3 regions of the Winslowiella toletana genome follow, and region 2 is predicted to be linked to each of the others. Evidence: riboswitches for the same ligand, from Rfam matches in the RefSeq annotation. Region 2 holds a riboswitch; each other region holds the start of a gene.
The links. A riboswitch is a leader RNA that binds a small molecule or an ion and turns the genes downstream of it on or off. The one in region 2 is predicted to bind thiamine pyrophosphate.
Positions count from the first base shown of each region.

Region 1: another riboswitch for thiamine pyrophosphate. It lies ahead of thiM (hydroxyethylthiazole kinase); the one in region 2 lies ahead of RIN69_RS14295 (TenA family protein).
Region 3: another riboswitch for thiamine pyrophosphate. It lies ahead of thiC (phosphomethylpyrimidine synthase ThiC); the one in region 2 lies ahead of RIN69_RS14295 (TenA family protein).

Region 1 is NZ_CP134152.1:3,176,660-3,182,794, reverse strand. It holds gene mltB (lytic murein transglycosylase B) at 1-877, shown strand, start outside; gene RIN69_RS14995 (RcnB family protein) at 949-1,281, opposite strand; TPP riboswitch at 1,495-1,595, shown strand; gene thiM (hydroxyethylthiazole kinase) at 1,628-2,422, shown strand; gene thiD (bifunctional hydroxymethylpyrimidine kinase/phosphomethylpyrimidine kinase) at 2,419-3,219, shown strand; gene fbaB (class I fructose-bisphosphate aldolase) at 3,383-4,435, shown strand; gene RIN69_RS14975 (GntR family transcriptional regulator) at 4,480-5,166, opposite strand; gene RIN69_RS14970 (mannitol dehydrogenase family protein) at 5,257-6,135, opposite strand, start outside.
Region 2 is NZ_CP134152.1:3,019,159-3,025,293, reverse strand. It holds gene RIN69_RS14315 (NAD(P)-dependent alcohol dehydrogenase) at 1-824, shown strand, start outside; gene RIN69_RS14310 (ABC transporter substrate-binding protein) at 860-1,792, opposite strand; gene RIN69_RS14305 (ABC transporter permease) at 1,804-2,547, opposite strand; gene RIN69_RS14300 (ABC transporter ATP-binding protein) at 2,544-3,284, opposite strand; gene RIN69_RS14295 (TenA family protein) at 3,281-3,982, opposite strand; TPP riboswitch at 4,034-4,136, opposite strand; gene RIN69_RS14290 (lipopolysaccharide core heptose(II) kinase RfaY) at 4,536-5,165, shown strand; tRNA gene RIN69_RS14285 (tRNA-Asn) at 5,368-5,443, opposite strand; gene mtfA (DgsA anti-repressor MtfA) at 5,544-6,135, opposite strand, start outside.
Region 3 is NZ_CP134152.1:4,605,376-4,611,510, reverse strand. It holds gene RIN69_RS20935 (HesA/MoeB/ThiF family protein) at 1-433, opposite strand, end outside; gene thiE (thiamine phosphate synthase) at 423-1,067, opposite strand; gene thiC (phosphomethylpyrimidine synthase ThiC) at 1,064-2,998, opposite strand; TPP riboswitch at 3,090-3,190, opposite strand; gene rsd (sigma D regulator) at 3,277-3,783, opposite strand; gene nudC (NAD(+) diphosphatase) at 3,901-4,674, shown strand; gene hemE (uroporphyrinogen decarboxylase) at 4,713-5,780, shown strand; gene nfi (deoxyribonuclease V) at 5,783-6,135, shown strand, end outside.

The sequences.
Region 1 (6,135 bases), 160 kb from region 2:
TATGGTCAGTAAGCACGGCTTCGATCGCCAGCAGCTGCATGATGTACTGGCGCAAACCAAACGCCTCGATTATGTGCTGCGGCTGATGGATCGTCAGGCACCCAGCTATGGGCCACCAACCGGCCCGAACGGGGCGTGGATCCGCTATCGCAATAAATTCATCACCCCGGATAACGTGCAAAACGGCGTAGCATTCTGGCATCAGCATCAGGATGCCCTGACGCGAGCCTACCAGGTGTATGGGGTGCCGCCGGAGATTATCGTCGGTATTATTGGTGTTGAAACGCGCTGGGGACGTGTGATGGGCAAAACCCGCATCATTGATGCGCTGGCGACGCTGTCATTTGCCTATCCACGGCGCGCAGAATACTTCAGCGGTGAGCTGGAAACCTTTTTGCTGATGGCGCGTAAAGAGCAGAAAGATCCGCTGGATCTGCGCGGCTCTTACGCCGGAGCGATGGGCTACGGCCAGTTTATGCCGTCATCGTTTAAAGACTATGCGGTAGATTTTAATGGTGATGGTCATATCAATCTGTGGGATCCGGTAGATGCCATTGGCAGCGTGGCTAACTACTTTAAACAGCACGGCTGGCAGAGCAACCAGTCAATCGCGATTCCGGCCAGTGGCCAGGCGCCAGGGCTGGAAACCGGCTTTAAAACGCGCTACAGCCCGGCAACACTGGCCGCTGCTGGCCTGCAACCGCAGGTGCCGTTGCAAAACAATCAACAGGTGAGTTTACTGCGTTTTGATATGGGTAAAAGCTGGCAGTACTGGTATGGCTTGCCAAACTTTTATGTGATTACCCGTTATAACCACAGTAACCATTATGCGATGGCGGTCTGGCAGTTGGGTGAGGCCGTGGCGCTGGCGCGCTAGGGCGTTCTCATCACTGAAACTATTCCCCACTGTGAGCCAGACAGTGGGGAAGCGTCAACCGCGTCGCACGGTCAGCGTTGATAGAAAATATTGCCATCGTAAGCTTTCAGCATTTTTCCGTCGCTGTCGCTAATCAGTACGTAATTCGATCCCATATAGGTCCAGTGACTGCCGGCATCCGGCGCTGGCAGATTACGCACCTGCCACTGTTTTATCTGATATTTATCACTGCGATAGAGCGCCGGAGCGGTGTCACCAAGGGTGTAATGGATAAAGTCAGCGGTAAATTCGGTGATTTCATACGACGGTTTTTCCGCGCCAGGCGTCACCACCGCCGGTGCCGCGAAACAGACGCTGGTGGTCGCCAGCAGCGTTGCCAGCAGCATTATTTTTGTTTTAGCCATACAGTCTCCAGTGAGTAAGCCGATTCCATCTGTCCGATTTCCTATCATTCCGTCAGTTACGCTTAACAGGCAAGAGCAAATGTGTGTTGAAGGATTACAGCAGCTTAACGCGTTATCCTTGCTGGCGAAAAATGACGATAAGTTTACAACTGAACAGCTGCGCTTTATTCTTATCAGCTGCTGGCGTAAGCGCCAGCAATTATAGCGTGAATTATCAATGACTCGGGGTGCCTGCTCTGTGAAGAAAAGGCTGAGAATTACCCGCTGAACCTGAACTGGATAATGCCAGCGGAGGGAAGTCAGATGCCTGAGTGCATCGCCTTCTTGATCGCCGGTTGGGAGTGTTATGAATCTTCAACCTGAGCCTGTTTCTGGCGCGTCCGTCGCCCAATCCCTCTCTCTGTTTCGTCAGCATGCGCCACTGGTGCACTGTATGACTAACGACGTGGTGCAAACCTTTACCGCTAATGTGCTGCTGGCTCTGGGAGCGTCACCGGCGATGGTCGTCGATGCTGAAGAAGCCGCGCAGTTCAGCGCTATCGCTGATGGCCTGTTAGTCAACGTTGGCACCTTAACCCGCGACCGCGCGCAGGCAATGCTGGCGGCCATTGATGCTGCTAATCAGTCACAGAAACCCTGGACGCTGGACCCGGTCGCCGTGGGTGGCCTGACTTTCCGCAGTGAATTTTGCCAGCGTTTGTTGCAACGGCGACCGGCGGCGATTCGCGGTAATGCCTCTGAAATTCTGGCGCTGGCGCAGCATGCCGTCAGCGGTCGCGGCGTCGATAGCTTACACGATTCCGCGTCAGCGATTGCGGCGGCAAAGCAGCTGGCGCAGGTCAGTGGCGCAGTGGTGGCGGTAACCGGTGCGGTGGATTACGTCACTGACGGCACACGCACGCTGAGTGTTGCCGGTGGCTCGCCGCTCATGACTCGGGTGGTCGGCACCGGCTGTGCGCTTTCTGCGGTAGTGGCGGGGTTTGCCGCGCTGCCCGGCGAGCGGATTCACCACGTTGCCAGTGCCTGCCGGGTGATTTCTGCTGCCGGAGAGCGTGCTGCGGCAGTGGCAAATGGGCCGGGAAGCTTTATTCCCGCTTTTCTTGATGCACTCTATCAACTTGATAAGGATGAATGGCTATGAAAAGGATTAACGCTCTGACAATTGCCGGTACCGATCCCAGCGGCGGCGCAGGGATTCAGGCCGACCTGAAGGCGTTTTCGGCACTGGGTGCTTATGGTGCCAGCGTGATTACCGCGCTGGTGGCGCAAAATACCCGTGGTGTGCAGTCAGTTTATCGTATCGAGCCGGAGTTCGTCGGCGCGCAGCTGGATTCGGTGCTGTCGGATGTGCGTATCGACAGCGCTAAAATCGGCATGCTGGCGGAGTGCGATATTGTTGATGTGGTGGCCGATCGTTTACAACAGGCGGCGCTGCCGTGGGTGATACTGGATACCGTGATGCTGGCAAAAAGTGGCGATCCGCTGCTGTCGGTAAAAGCGATTGATACTATGCGTCAGCGTTTATTGCCGCAGGTTTCCCTGATTACGCCGAATATCCCCGAGGCAGCGGCACTGCTGGATTGCCGCATGGCGCGCAACGAGCATGAGATGCAGGCGCAAGGGCGTGCGATGCTGGAGCTGGGCTGCCAGGCGGTACTGATGAAAGGCGGCCATCTCGGCGAGCACGAAAGTCCGGACTGGCTGTTCACCGCCGATCTTGAGCAGCGCTTTACCGCACCGCGTGTGGCAACGCGTCATACCCACGGCACCGGTTGTAGCCTGTCAGCGGCGCTGGCAGCGCTGCGCCCGCGCCATGAAAGCTGGCCAGCCACGGTTGAAGTAGCCAAACACTGGCTGCAGGGCGCGCTGGAACATGCGGATTCGCTGGAAGTGGGCGGCGGCATTGGGCCAGTACACCATTTTTACCGCTGGTGGTAGAGCGGTATACCAAAACGGCGATTATTACCTGCGAATCGTTCTGAAAAATGGAGTCAGCAGTTTGCCTTAAGCGTATGTTTTGGGCCAGGCTTTGTTGGGGCGGCGACAGTCGACCGGTCGGGCCGAAGAAATTCGGCCCATCACTTATCTTTCAGGAGTTAGCATGACGGACATCGTACAGTTATTGGGTAAAGAAGCTGATCAACTTCTGCAACATCGCTGCATGACCATTCCAGCCGAAAGCCTGTATTTACCCGGCGCGGATTATGTCGATCGCGTAATGATCGATAACAACCGTTCTCCAGTCGTGTTACGCAATATGCAAACGTTGTACAACACCGGGCGCCTGGCAGGCAGCGGCTATCTGTCGATTTTGCCCGTTGATCAGGGAGTAGAGCATTCGGCGGCGGCCTCGTTTGCGGCTAATCCGCTCTATTTTGACCCCAAAAATATTGTTGAACTGGCGATTGAAGCCGGTTGTAACTGTGTGGCTTCCACCTATGGCGTGCTGGCCTCGGTATCGCGCCGCTATGCGCACCGCATCCCGTTTTTGGTCAAGCTGAATCACAATGAGACGCTAAGTTATCCGACCCAGTACGACCAGACGCTGTACGCCAGCGTCGAGCAGGCGTTTAACCTCGGCGCGGTTGCCGTCGGTGCCACTATCTATTTCGGTTCTGAACAGTCGCGCCGCCAGATTGAAGAGATCTCTGCCGCTTTTGAACGTGCGCATGAGCTGGGAATGGTTACCGTACTGTGGGCCTATCTGCGTAATAACGCGTTTAAAAAAGACGGCACTGATTATCACGCCAGTGCGGATCTCACCGGGCAGGCCAACCATCTGGCGGCAACGATTGGCGCAGATATCGTCAAGCAGAAAATGGCGGAAAATAACGGCGGTTATCAGGCGGTCAATTTCGGCTATACCGATGAGCGCGTTTACAGCAAACTGACCAGTGAAAATCCGATTGATCTGGTACGTTACCAGTTAGCCAACTGCTACATGGGCCGTGCCGGACTGATTAACTCCGGTGGCGCGGCTTCCGGTGATACCGATATCGCCGAGTCGGTGCGGACGGCGGTGATCAATAAACGTGCCGGTGGAATGGGGCTGATTCTGGGACGTAAAGCATTTAAGAAGTCGATGAAAGAGGGCGTAGCGCTAATTAATGCGGTACAGGATGTCTATCTGTCGAAAGATGTGACTATCGCTTAACGGCTCTTCGGGCGGCGAAAGCGCCGCCCGTGGAAAAGTAATCGTTAAGGCTGTTCGAACCAGTCGCTGTTCTGTTCGGCAATCGGCGTAATCGAGAAAATCATCTGTTGTAAGTGGCGGCGCAGAGCATTTTCGGCGGCATCGGCATCGCCATCGACAATAGCCTGATAAATCTGCTGATGCTGTTCGATTAAACTTTCCGGTGGCGACACTTCACTCAGCGTCAGAAAGCGCACGCGATCCATGGTTGCTTTGATATTTTCTACCGTCTCCCACGCCAGTTCACAGCGAATGCTTTGTGCAATCAGCCGGTGAAATTCATCATCCAGCAGTAAAAATGCCTGGCTGTCATGGCGCTGAGCCGCCAGCCGCTGTAGCTGTAAATTGTGTTCCAGCTCGGCTAAGGCTGCGGGATCGGCTTGTGCTGCCGCGCGACGGACTACCGCCACTTCAACCGCCTCACGAATAAAACGGCCATCGGCAACGCGCTGCGCCGAAATTTTGCGCACAAAGGTGCCGCGTTGCGGCAGTACCTGCACCAGCCCGGCCTCTGCCAGTTTAATAAATGCTTCCCGCACCGGCTGGCGTGAGACATTAAAGCGGGTGGAGACCTCTTTCTCAGACAGCAACGCGCCGGGATGAATGGCGCAGGTGACAATGTCCTGGCGCAAAAAGCGGTAAATCTGCTGATTAACCGGTTCGCTGGCAGTAATAATGTAGGGTAGCGACATTCAGCAACATCCTTTTTGCGGCTAACGCAGTGGTCAACCGGGCTGTAAAACGTTCAGTCTAAACAGCCCGTTGCGCCAGCGCCAGCGCTTTTAATCGTGGCTAATCATCTGCCTTACCGTCTCTCTGGCACCCTGGGTTTGCAGCTGATGATAGAACTCGCCGATGCGGGCTGCCACCAGTGGACTGGCCGCCAGATCGCGGCCGAAAATCGCCTCCAGTGCCAGCAGTGCCTGAACGCGCGCCGGGCCATCCGGCGTGCTGGCAACACATTGAGCTAATTGTTCTTTTAACGGGTCGTTGATGATGATGGCGGCACCTTGTTCATCGACGCCGCTGACATAGCGCATCCAGCCCGCCACGCCCAGCGCCAGCAGGTCAAAATCACTGCCGTTGTTCAGATGCCAGCGGATACTGTCGAGCCAGCGCTGCGGCAACTTCTGGCTGCCATCGCTGGCAATCTGATAAGTGCGGTGTTTAATCGCCCGGTTCTGGTAACGGGTTATCAGTGAATCCGCATAAGCGGGCAGATCAACTTGAGTAATAGTGAGCGTCGGTGCCTGTTCGGCCAGCATCAACCGGCGGGCAGCGATCAGGTAGTTTTCATCTGCCATGCAGTCGCTGATATGCTGATAACCCGCCAGATAGCCGAGGTAGGCGAGAAAAGAGTGGCTGCCATTCAACATCCGCAGTTTCATCTGTTCAAACGGCAGCACGTCGGCGACCAGCTCTGCGCCGGCCTTTTCCCACGCCGGGCGGCCACTGACAAATTTGTCTTCAATTACCCACTGAAAAAACGGTTCACAGACCACGGCAACCTCATCGCGACAGCCCAGTTTGTCGCTCAGCGTGCTTAAGGTTTCTGGCGTCATCGCCGGTACAATGCGGTCGACCATCGTGGACGGAAAGGCTATATGTTCAGCGATGTATTTTGCCAGCGCAGCATCCTGCTGCTGCGCCAGTTGCATCAC
Region 2 (6,135 bases):
GCCGCTTTAAGGCGGGCGATCTGGTCGGCGTTGGCGTGATGGTAGACTCCTGTGGCCACTGCGCGGCCTGCGCTGGCGCGGAAGAGCAGTATTGCGAAGCAGGTTTTACTCCAACCTATAATGGCAAAGATCGCTATACCGGCACCACCACCTGGGGGGGTTACGCGGAAGGTATCGTGGTCGACAGCAAGTTCGTGGTTTCAGTACCGGAAAATCTTGAGCTGAGCGGCGTGGCTCCGCTGCTGTGTGCTGGTGTCACCGTCTGGTCACCGCTGCGTCACTGGCAGGTCAAAGCGGGTGATAAAGTTGGCGTGGTTGGGCTCGGTGGTCTGGGGCATATGGCGGTAAAACTGGCCAGCGCGTTAGGGGCTGAGGTTACGCTATTTACCACTTCTCCACGGAAAGGTGAGGACGCGTTGCGTCTGGGCGCGAAATCCGTGGTGGTATCGACCGATGCGCAGCAGATGGCCGATGCGGCAAACAAGCTGGATCTGATTCTCGATTGCGTGGCGGCACCACACGATCTGGATGCTTACCTGAGTACGCTTAAAACTAACGGTCACCTGGTGCTGGTGGGAATTCCGGACGGCCGCCATCCGGCACCGGACGTTACGCCAATGGTGTTCCGTCGTCTGAGTATCAGCGGAACCTCAATCGGCAGTATCCGCGAAACGCAGGAAGTGCTGGATTTCTGCGGTCAGCACAATATCACTGCGGATATTGAACTGATTAACGGCAATCAGATTGAAGATGCCTTCGCCCGCATGCTGAAAGGCGACGTAAAGTACCGTTTTGTCATCGATATCAATAAAACCGACTGGTAAGTTGGCGGAGCCGGGGATTTTTCCCCGGCTTAATCTCACTTCAGTTCAATCGCATATTCGCTAACCGGGGTGATTTTTTTGATCAGTTTATTATCAAACAAAAACTGCTCATAGGCCTGGTAGCGCGCGCTGTCGAGCGTTGCCGGATCGCTGGCAAACAGCGGCAAAGTTTTTTGCCATGCCAGCCGGTTCAGTTCGGTATTCAGTTCTGCGTGGCTGGCGGCGAAATGGTTCCAGCTCTCCTCGGGATGCGCTTGCAGGTATTCATTACCTTGCTTCAGTGCCGCGAGGAATTTTTTGATTTTTGGCTGATTAACAGCGTTTTTATTGGCAACAATAATCAGCTCGTCGTAAGCCGGAACGCCATAATCCTCGACATTAAACACCACCGGTTCTTTTCCATGTAGCGCCAGTTCCAGCGCTTCAATATTGCGATAACCGCCAATAATCGCATCAACCTGGCCTGCCATTAACGCGCTGGTCAGCTGGAAATTAACATTGATCAATTTAATCTCATCCGCCTTGAGTTTTTCATGGCGCAGCATGGTGGCAACGGTGGCTTCTTCGATACCGCTGACGGAGAAACCCACTTTCTTCCCTTTCAAATCTCCCGGCGTACTGATGCTTTTATCCAGCGTAATCAAGGTATTCAGCGGCGTGTTGATTAAGGTGCCGACGCGCACTAACGGTAAACCCTGATCGGCGAAAAAATGCAGCTGTGGCTGGTAAGTAATGGCGAGATCGGCTTGTCCGGCCGCGACCAGCCGCGGCGGCAGCGCCGGGTCGGAAGGCGGCACAATTCTGACTTCCAGCCCGTGTTGTTTGAAGGCACCCATTTGCTCAGCGACGATAATCGGCGCGTGATCGGGATTGATATACCAGTCGAGTACCAGCGTAATTTTCTCAGCAGCAGTGGCTTGAGTTGCCATCACGGCGCTGAGCATCAGCGCAAATAAGCTTTTTTTCATCACGGGGCCTTTTATTTTGATTGTGAAAGATTTTCTGGCGCCCAGCGAATCAGGCGACGAATCAGGATATCCACCGTTTTCCACAGCGAGACGGTCATTACCACCAGGATAAACAGTGCAGCAAAACAGAGATCGGTTTGCATGCGCGCATTGGCATTCAGCATCAGATAGCCCAGACCTTCCGCCGATCCGACCCATTCACCAATAATTGCGCCGATCGGCGCGACGGCCGCCGCCATGCGTAGCCCGGAGCCAAAAGCCGGTAGTGCAGCCATCAGCCGCACATGGCGCAGCTGCGCCCAGCGTGACGCGCCCATGGTGCGAGCGAGGTCGAGATAATCGTTATTCACCTGACGCAGGCCGTCGAAAAAGGTTGAAACCACCGGAAAGAAGATCACCAGTACCGCCATCGCCACTTTGGCGCTGATGCCAAAGCCGAACCACAGCACCAGTAGCGGGGCCAGCGCAAACACCGGTATTGCCTGGCTGGTCACCACCACCGGCATCAGCCAGCGTTGCAGCCACGAAGAAAAAGTCATCGCCAGTGCCAGCATTGCGCCAAGCAGAACGCCCAGCAGCAGGCCGCTTAGCATTTCTGCCGCGGTAATCAGCGTGTGGTGCAGTAAAAAAGCGTGGCCGTTCCACAGCGCCAGCGCAACCGCCAGCGGTGATGGCAGCAGAAAGGCGGGGATATCAGTAAAAGTGATCAGCCACCACAGCAGAATAAAACCGGCGAAAACCGTCAGCCCCTTCATGCTTCTCTGACCAGTTGCTGTAATAATTTTCCCTGGCTGTGCAAAAGGTGAGGATCGTCGGGCGCGCGCGGCGGCGTTCCGGCAACCATCAGCGTAGTGTCAATCTGCGCCGGCTGGCCGGAAAGCGTCATCAGACGGTGGCTGAGACGACAGGCCTCCATCGGATCGTGAGTAATCAGCAGCACGGTATGATCGGCCAGCAGTTCAGCCGCCAGTGCCTGGATTTTGGCGCGGGTAAGGGTATCGAGAGCAGAAAAGGGTTCATCCATCAGCACAATCGGCTGACGTTGATACAGCGTACGGGCGATGGCAACCCGCTGACGCATGCCGCCCGACAGTGCGGCTGGCAACAGAGCCTGCTTTCCGGCCAGTCCGACACGTTCCAGCAGAAAGTCGACCCAGGCCGAGTCGACTTTTTCACCGCGCAGGCGCGCGGCCAGCGCAATATTTTCACTTACCGTCAGCCATGGATAGAGCAGATCCTGCTGACCCATCCATGCAATACGGCCGGTCAGCGGTTGCCCGTCGCTGCCGCATACCGTACCGGAGCTTTGTTGTGCCAGCCCGGCAATAATCCTCAACAGGCTGGTTTTACCCACGCCGCTGGGGCCGAGCAAGGCAACAAAACTGCCGCTGTCGATATCAAAACTGAGCGAATTGAAAATCAGCTGCTGGCCAAAATGTAGCGACAGGTTGCGCACCTGAATACCGGGTGGCGCGGGAACGGATGTTTTCATCGCGTATTAACCCGATCTGCCGTTGCATTTAGCCCCATTTGCCAGAATGCTGCTTCAAGCTGGGTCGCGGTGGTAAAGATAGTCGATAAACTACTGAAGCGGCTTGCCGCACCACGCTGTTGACCAGTGCGCTCCAGCAGATCAAGCGCGCGCTGTACTCCCGCCAGATAGTCGCTATCACCATAGTTTTGCATCCAGCGGGCATAAGGATTTCCCTCCATTACCGTCTTCGGATCGTCCAACAGACGCAGACCAATTTCGGCATAACCCGCAACGCAGGGCATCAGCGCCACCAGCAGCTCAAGCGCATCGCCAGACTGGCCGATATCCAGCACATAGCGGGTGTAATTGATGGTTTCCATCGCTTCGGGTTGTGCGGCCATTTCTGCTTCGCGAAGGCCCCATTCAGCGCAATAGCCGACGTGTAGCGGCAACTCCGACACGATGGCATTCAGAGATGCGCTGGCGGCGCGAATATCGGGCAGGGTGCGCATTTTGTATACCAGCAGGGCGTAAGCGCGGGCGAAGTGGATCAGAAACAGATAATCCTGCGTCAGATAGCGACGAAAAGCGCTCTGGTCCAGCGTACCGACGGCCAGTTGCTGGATAAAGGGATGTGCAACATAGTTCTGCCAGTGGCTGCCTGCCTGCTGGCGCAGTCGTCCGTAGAGACCGGTATCGAACATGGTGGTTAACATGGGACCTCCAAAAGTGTGTGGAGATCCGGGCGCGATGAGCTGAATGGCAAGTGCAGACTACCAACCCGTCCCTTCGCTGGCATGACCCAGATCAGGTTCAAAGGGTTCGGCTTACGCCATCTCAGCCCATTACAGGACACCCCTCGGAGTCGCTTGTTATACGATATTTATTTTTTGATTACAATCGCCGGGTGTTCGGGTGTTCGGGTGTTCTGTTCGCCAGATCTGCTTTTGCTTACCGCATAACGTATTGTGTCAGGCAGAGCTTAAGAAACCGTCAATGACTCTGCGATTAAGAAAGCGGAAATACCTGATTCATTAATACCGAATAATTAAGCATCAAATGTTCAACAATAATGACCTCATCAGCTACTCTTTATTTAAATTCAGCCCAACTCAAAACACAGCAACGTGATGTGAAAAACCACATCTGCGCAGATATTTGTATGAATATTCGGCGGGAGAAGAGGGTTTAGCATGATATACAGGTAAAGCAATGCCCATATCTAAACGAAAAGTAAACGGATACTCGATTTATATAAATGAATCGAACATGGATATCAGTGCGTTGATGCACAAGTACTTTAATAATGAAATTCAGGGGGCAAGACTCAATAGCGGTCATGAGCTTCGTACTGTGGAACTGATTGAGTTTAACTCGAAAAAATTCATCTTAAAAAATGACAAAGAAATAGATTTGCGCCTGGAGAAAAGGATTCAGAGTATTATATTTGGTTCATTCTATTCAAGATTAATGAAGAAGCTGTACAGCCTGAGGAAAGACCAGCGTGCCTGCACTCCACAACTCTATTACGTGGCCGAGAAAGTGAAGTTCAGACAATGCGTAGACGTCTATGCTCTGTATGAATACATTGAGGGCACTCCGCTGAAAGCTATTGACCGAGAAAATTCTTACCGTGTGAAGCAATGCATTACTGACCTGCATCAGGTTGGTCTGGCATCCAATGACATTCATCCGGAGAATTTTATTCAAACCAGAAATGATGAAATAAAAGTTATCGATTTATCCTTCAAAGGAAGTCTGAAGATTTGCCAGGCAAACGACATTTACACTCTCAGAAATAAGTATGGTATAAACTTTTCTGGTAAAGGCGTTGTTTTTCATTTGATCTCGACAAAAGAAAAATTAAAAAAATTATCCCGTCGCTTAAGAGGGAAGTGATTTTATCCCGGCTTAAGCTATTAATGCGAAGTTGTAAGGCAGTGGGTATTCCTGCGTTGGTGATTGGATAGCGAAATCATCAACGTCAGTTCATTCTGAGTTACGTCATCGATTACCTGTGACACGCTTGCAACCCATTACTATTGTGAAAGCCAGCAAGCAAAAAGCCCGCTCAGGTTTCCCTGAGCGGGCTTCTCAAATATGGCTCCCCTGACTGGACTTGAACCAGTGACATACGGATTAACAGTCCGCCGTTCTACCGACTGAACTACAGAGGAATTGTTGGAACGGGGCGAATATTAGCGACTGGCCGACAGTGTGTCAACAGCAAAAAACAGTCTAGCTTTCAACTGGCTACGTTTACAGCAAAGCGGCCGCTTAGTGAGCAGTTTCGCTGTTGTCATCTTGCTGCTGCCAGTTATCGATGCGGCTAAGCGGGTCCTGCAGATAAAACTGACTGAAACGCTGATAAAGTGCAGGAAAACGATGGTGTAATAATTCAGGTGCACTGAAGAAGTACTCCGAAAGCACCGCAAAGCATTCCGCCGGGTCACTGGCCGCGTAGGCATCAATAGTCGTTGCATTTTCACCGACCAGATCGATTTCATCCTGTATTGCGTTCATCGCCGCATGCAGATCTTTCTCCCAGGCCGCAACGCTGCGTAAGGAAATTGCCGGTACGCCGTTGGCATGGCCGCTGCCGCGGGAGTCCAGTTTATGCGCCACTTCATGCACAATCAGGTTAAAGCCGGAAACATCGAAAGAGTCCTGAATATCCAGCCAGTTAAGCACAACCGGGCCCTGTTGCCAGCTCTGACCCGATTGCACCGTGCGTTCGCTGTGAACCAGGCCGAAATCATCCTGCCACTCGTCGTCGACCACAAAGGGCGAAGGATAGATCATCACTTCGTGAAAGCCATCCAGCCATTCCAGACCGAGATTCAATACCGGCAGGCAGAACAGTAAAGCG
Region 3 (6,135 bases), 1.6 Mb from region 2:
TGTTGCTGGCAACACAGGCGGCATTCACCTGTTGACGCGTGGTCATGTTATCGCTGCAGTCCAGCACCAGATCGACCTGTTGTACTGCGGTCTTCAGCGACAGCGGATCCATTCGTTGTTCCAGCGCGATTGACTCCACCTGTGGATTAATCGCCTGCAAATGTCCCTGAGCCAGCAGCGCTTTTGGCTGTCCGATTTCGCTACTGCGAAACAAAATCTGTCGCTGTAAATTGCTGATATGCAATTTGTCATCATCTGCCAGCAGCAATTTGCCCACTCCCGCGGCCGCCAGATAAAGCGCGGCAGGTGAGCCCAGACCGCCCAGTCCGACGATCAGTACGCTGGCGTGCTGCAATTTTTCCTGAGCTTCGATGCCGAACTCCTCCAGCAGCAGCTGACGGCTGTAGCGCAGGAAGTCACTGTCATTCAGCATGCTCAGCCCCTTGTGGCTCTGTCAGCGTCAGCAGAGTTTGCGTGGCTTGTCGCCAGTCTGCCGCCTGAGTAATGGCGCTGACCACCGCAATACTGCCGACACCGCAGGCCAGCACTTCGGGTGCCCGCTCAATGCTGATGCCGCCGATTGCTACGGTAGAAATATCGCCCAGACGGCGAATATGGCGTTTCAGTTCATTCAGCCCCTGTGGCGCAGAGGGCATATCTTTAGTTTGGGTAGGAAAAATATGGCCGAGTGCGATATAAGAGGGGCGCACGGCAAGCGCCCGATCCAGCTCAGCGTCGTCGTGGGTGGAAAGGCCCAGCCGCAGCCCGGCATTGCGTATTGCGGCTAAATCGGCCACATCCAGATCCTCCTGACCGAGATGCACGCCGTAAGCGTTATGTTTAATTGCCAGCTGCCAGTAATCATTGATAAACAAACGTGCGCGATAGCGTTTACCCAGCGCGATGGCTGCAGCTATCGCCGGTTCTACTGCCTCGTCAGGCTGATCTTTTATCCGCAACTGGATGGTGCGAACACCCGCGTCCAGCAAGCGGGCAATCCATTCCACACTGTCGACCACTGGATAAAGCCCGAGTTTTTTTTCAGTGGCAGGGAAGGGCGCGCTCATACATTTTCCTCCTGTTGCAGGCCATCGGCCGGGTGATAAAGTTCGCCGCCGCGACTGCGGAATTCCGTCGACATCTGCGCCATGCCGACCTCAATCGGCTGTGCCATTGCCTCTTGCTGCGCGGCATATTCACGCACTTCCTGGGTAATCTTCATTGAGCAGAATTTCGGGCCGCACATGGAACAGAAATGTGCCACTTTGCCGGATTCCTGCGGCAGAGTTTCATCGTGGTAAGCCCGGGCGGTATGCGGGTCCAGTGCCAGGTTAAACTGATCTTCCCAGCGGAATTCGAAGCGTGCTTTTGACATGGCGTTATCGCGGATCTGCGCGCCCGGATGGCCTTTGGCGAGGTCGGCGGCGTGGGCGGCAATTTTGTAGGTGATCAGTCCCTGTTTGACGTCTTCCTTGTTTGGCAGGCCAAGATGCTCTTTAGGCGTAACGTAACAGAGCATCGCACAGCCGAACCAGCCAATCATCGCCGCGCCAATGCCTGAGGTGAAATGGTCATAGCCTGGCGCAATATCGGTGGTTAACGGGCCGAGGGTATAGAACGGTGCTTCATGGCAGTGTTCCAGCTGTTCGGTCATATTCCGGCGAATCATCTGCATCGGCACATGGCCCGGACCTTCAATCATCACCTGCACATCATATTCCCAGGCGATTTTCGTCAACTCACCCAGCGTACGCAGCTCGGCAAACTGTGCTTCGTCATTGGCATCCTGAATCGAGCCGGGGCGCAGGCCGTCGCCTAATGACAGCGAAATATCATAGGCGGCGCAAATCTGGCAGATGTCGCGGAAATGCTGATAAAGGAAGCTCTCCTGGTGATGTGACAGGCACCATTTGGCCATAATCGATCCGCCACGTGAGACAATACCGGTCAGACGTTTCGCGGTCATTGGCACGTAGCGCAGCAGCACACCGGCGTGAATAGTAAAATAATCCACTCCCTGTTCGGCCTGTTCCAGCAGCGTATCGCGGAAGATTTCCCAGTTAAGGTCTTCGGCAATGCCATTCACTTTCTCCAGCGCCTGATAAATCGGCACCGTACCAATCGGCACCGGGCTGTTACGCAAAATCCATTCGCGAGTTTCGTGAATATAGCGGCCGGTAGAGAGATCCATTACCGTGTCGGCACCCCAGCGGGTAGACCACACCAGTTTCTCCACTTCCTCTTCAATCGAAGAGGTGACCGCGGAATTACCAATATTGGCATTCACTTTCACCAGGAAGTTACGGCCGATAATCATCGGTTCCGATTCCGGATGATTGATATTGGCCGGGATAATCGCGCGACCTGCGGCCACTTCCTGGCGGACAAACTCGGCGGTGATATTTTCCGGCAGCTGTGCACCGAAACTGTTGCCGGGATGCTGTTGCAGCAGAACCTCACCGCGGATGCGATCGCGGCCCATATTTTCCCGCAGCGCGATAAATTCCATTTCCGGCGTGATGATGCCGAGGCGAGCATAGTGCAACTGGGTGACACAGCGACCGGCCAGCGCGCGCTTCGGGCGCGGCAGGTTATCAAAGCGCAAATGCTCCAGTCCTTCATCGGCCAGCCGCTGCTGGCTATAGCTTGAGCTGAGCTGGTCGATCTCTTGTGTATCACCACGTTCAGCAATCCAGCCGGCACGTAATTTCTCCAGGCCAGTATGGACATCAATGCTGGCGCTCGGATCGCCATACGGACCGGCAGTGTCGTACACCGGGACCGGCTCGTTATCCTCAAATTTTGGCTGATCTTTGCTGCCACCCACCATGGTCTGGCTCAGCTGAATTTCACGCATTGGCACACGAATATCCGCGCGTGAACCGCTCAGATAAATTCGTCTGGAATTGGGAAAAGCGGTGCCTTGCAGGGAATCGATAAACTGTTGGGCCTGAGCGCGTTGCTCACGACGACGGGATTTTTTCTCAACGGTAGACATAGCTCATATCCTGATTACAAGGAAAAATGGCTTGTCCGGAGTTCGGAGGGAGTAACAGACGGTGTGACGACGTGTCGGCAAACACCGAAAAAGATTGTTTACTCTTGTTCCCTTCGCAGGTACTAACCTGATCAGGTTCCGCGGATCCCGAATTAACGGTCTCAGCCCCGGGGGGCACTCCGACAAGATGTTGGTCGTATAAAACACAACCAAAAAATAGCCCCTCCAGCATAGGGGGGCTTTTGGCAAACTACAACAAATTTACTACCTGAGCAACCTTACGCCGGACGAACCAGAGCAGGCTCATTGGCCGCTGGCTGTGGGCGCAATTTGTGGTCGAAGGCGAGCTGAATCAGCTTATCTTCAAGAGTAAAGCGTGCTTCAAGCGCTTCACCGACGCCGGATAATGCCTGCTGGAATTCCAGACAGTTGTCATCATCAATCGCCGTTTCCAGGTGAGTATCGTAATAATCCATGATGCGTTCAGTGTTGGCCTGCAGCGCCGGATAAATCTGGGAAGCCGCAATCAGCGGGCTATCACCCTGCAGTTCATCAATGATACGTTCGTAAATATTGAAGTGTCCGGTGGAAAGGTAGTCCACCAGTCTCTGACAAAAGTTATCCAGAGCTTCATCGTCAAGTACGGTTAGTGGATCTTTGTTAGGCTTCATACCCACTAACTGATAATAGGCGGCCAGTAGCGGTCTGCGGGCATTTAACCAGAGATCCACCAGTTCATTACTACCACCGACGCGTGCGGCCAGAGCATCTAACTGGTTAAGCATGATCAACTCCGTTGAGTAAATACCCTGCTACTTTGGGTATTATAGTTATAAGCATCTTTCCGAATACTTAACATCAGTACTACAGAGTGCCTGTTAAAGCAAAGGATAACAAATTTTATGGAACATGAGATCTCAAGCGTAGACGCTGGCTGGTGGGTTGTCAGCCATGAGCAGAAACTTTGGTTACCGAAGGGGGATCTGCCGCACGGTAATGCGGAAACTTTCGGGCTGACAGGATCGAAAGGATCGCTGATCGGTGAATGGCAGGGTGAAAAGGTGTGGTTGATCCGCGAGAACCGCGCGGAAAATATGGGATCGGTACGGCAAATTATCGATCAGGATGTCGGGTTGTTTCAACTGGCGGGGCGCGGGGTCCAACTGGCAGAATTCTTCCGCTCTCATCGCTGGTGCGGTTATTGCGGCCACGAAATGCACCACAGCAAAAGTGAAAATGCCTGTCTCTGCGGCCATTGTCGTCAGCGTTACTATCCGCAAATCGCGCCCTGCATTATTGTCGCCATTCGCCGTGGCGACGAGATACTGCTGGCGCAGCATGCCCGCCATCGCAACGGTATTTATACCGTACTGGCCGGATTTGTTGAGGTCGGCGAAACGCTGGAGCAAGCCGTGGCGCGTGAAGTGATGGAAGAGAGCAGCGTCAAAGTGAAAAACGTGCGTTACGTGACTTCGCAGCCGTGGCCGTTTCCTCATTCACTGATGATGGCGTTTATGGCCGAATACGATGCCGGTGAGTTGCAGCACGATGGTAAAGAGCTGATTGACGCTGGCTGGTATCGCTATGACGAGCTGCCGCTGTTACCGCCGCCGGGTACGGTGGCCCGTCGGCTGATTGAGGATACTGTTGCACTGTGCCGCGCCGAAGCGCAATGAGTGATATACTGAGCACCTGTTTTTGAGAGAGTCTGATGATGAGTGAATTGAAGAACGATCGTTACCTGCGTGCTCTGCTGCGCCAGCCCGTTGATATCACCCCGGTATGGATGATGCGTCAGGCAGGACGTTATTTGCCAGAGTACAAAGCCACTCGCGCAGTGGCGGGTGACTTTATGTCACTGTGCAAGAATGCCGAGCTGGCGTGTGAAGTCACGCTGCAACCACTGCGACGTTATCCGCTTGATGCGGCGATCCTGTTCTCCGATATCCTGACCATTCCTGATGCGATGGGCTTAGGGCTCTACTTCGAAACCGGTGAAGGCCCACGTTTCTCATCGCCGATTACCTGTCGCGCCGATGTGGAAAAACTGCCAATCCCGGACCCGGAGCACGAACTGGGTTACGTGATGAACGCTGTACGCACCATTCGTAAAAACCTGCAGGGTGAAGTGCCGCTGATTGGTTTCTCCGGCAGTCCGTGGACGCTGGCGACCTACATGGTTGAAGGCGGCAGCAGCAAAGCCTTCACCAAAATCAAAAAAATGATGTATGCCGAGCCGGAAACGCTGCATCTGATGCTGGATAAGCTGGCAGATAGCGTCACGCTGTATCTGAACGCTCAGATCCGTGCGGGTGCGCAGTCGCTGATGATTTTTGATACCTGGGGTGGCGTGCTGACCGGTCGCGACTATCGTGATTTCTCCCTGTACTACATGCATAAAATCGTCGACGGCCTGCTGCATGAAAACGAAGGCCGCCGTGTGCCGGTAACGCTGTTTACTAAAGGCGGCGGTCAGTGGCTGGAAGAGATGGCGGCAACCGGTTGTGATGCGCTGGGCCTGGACTGGACGACTGATATCGCCGATGCGCGTCGTCGCGTCGGTGACAAAGTCGCGTTACAGGGCAATATGGACCCGTCGATGCTTTATGCTTCGCCAGAACGCATTCAGCAGGAAGTTGCTGGCATTCTGCAAGGCTTCGGTAAGGGTAACGGCCATGTATTTAACCTGGGGCACGGTATTCATCAGGATGTGCCACCAGAGCATGCCGGTGCCTTTGTGGAGGCAGTACACGCGTTATCGCGTCCTTACCATCAGGAGTAAGCATGGATATTCAGGCGCTGCGCGCTGAGCAGCTGGCCCGTGCAGCGGAAGTGGTTCGCCACGATGACTTTGACTGTTTGCCGCCGCGCCTGATTGCTGGCGCGGATGTCGGATTCGAGCAGCAGGGTGAGGTTACCCGCGCGGCGCTGGTCATACTGGAATATCCTTCGTTAAAACTGGTTGAATACAAGGTGGCGCGCATCGCCACCACCATGCCCTATATTCCGGGCTTCCTCTCCTTCCGAGAATATCCTGCGCTACTGGCTGCCTGGCAGATGCTGGAGCATCGACCCGACTTGGTGCTGGTCGATGGTCACGGCATTTCGCATCCGCGACGCTTGGGCGTTGCCAGCCA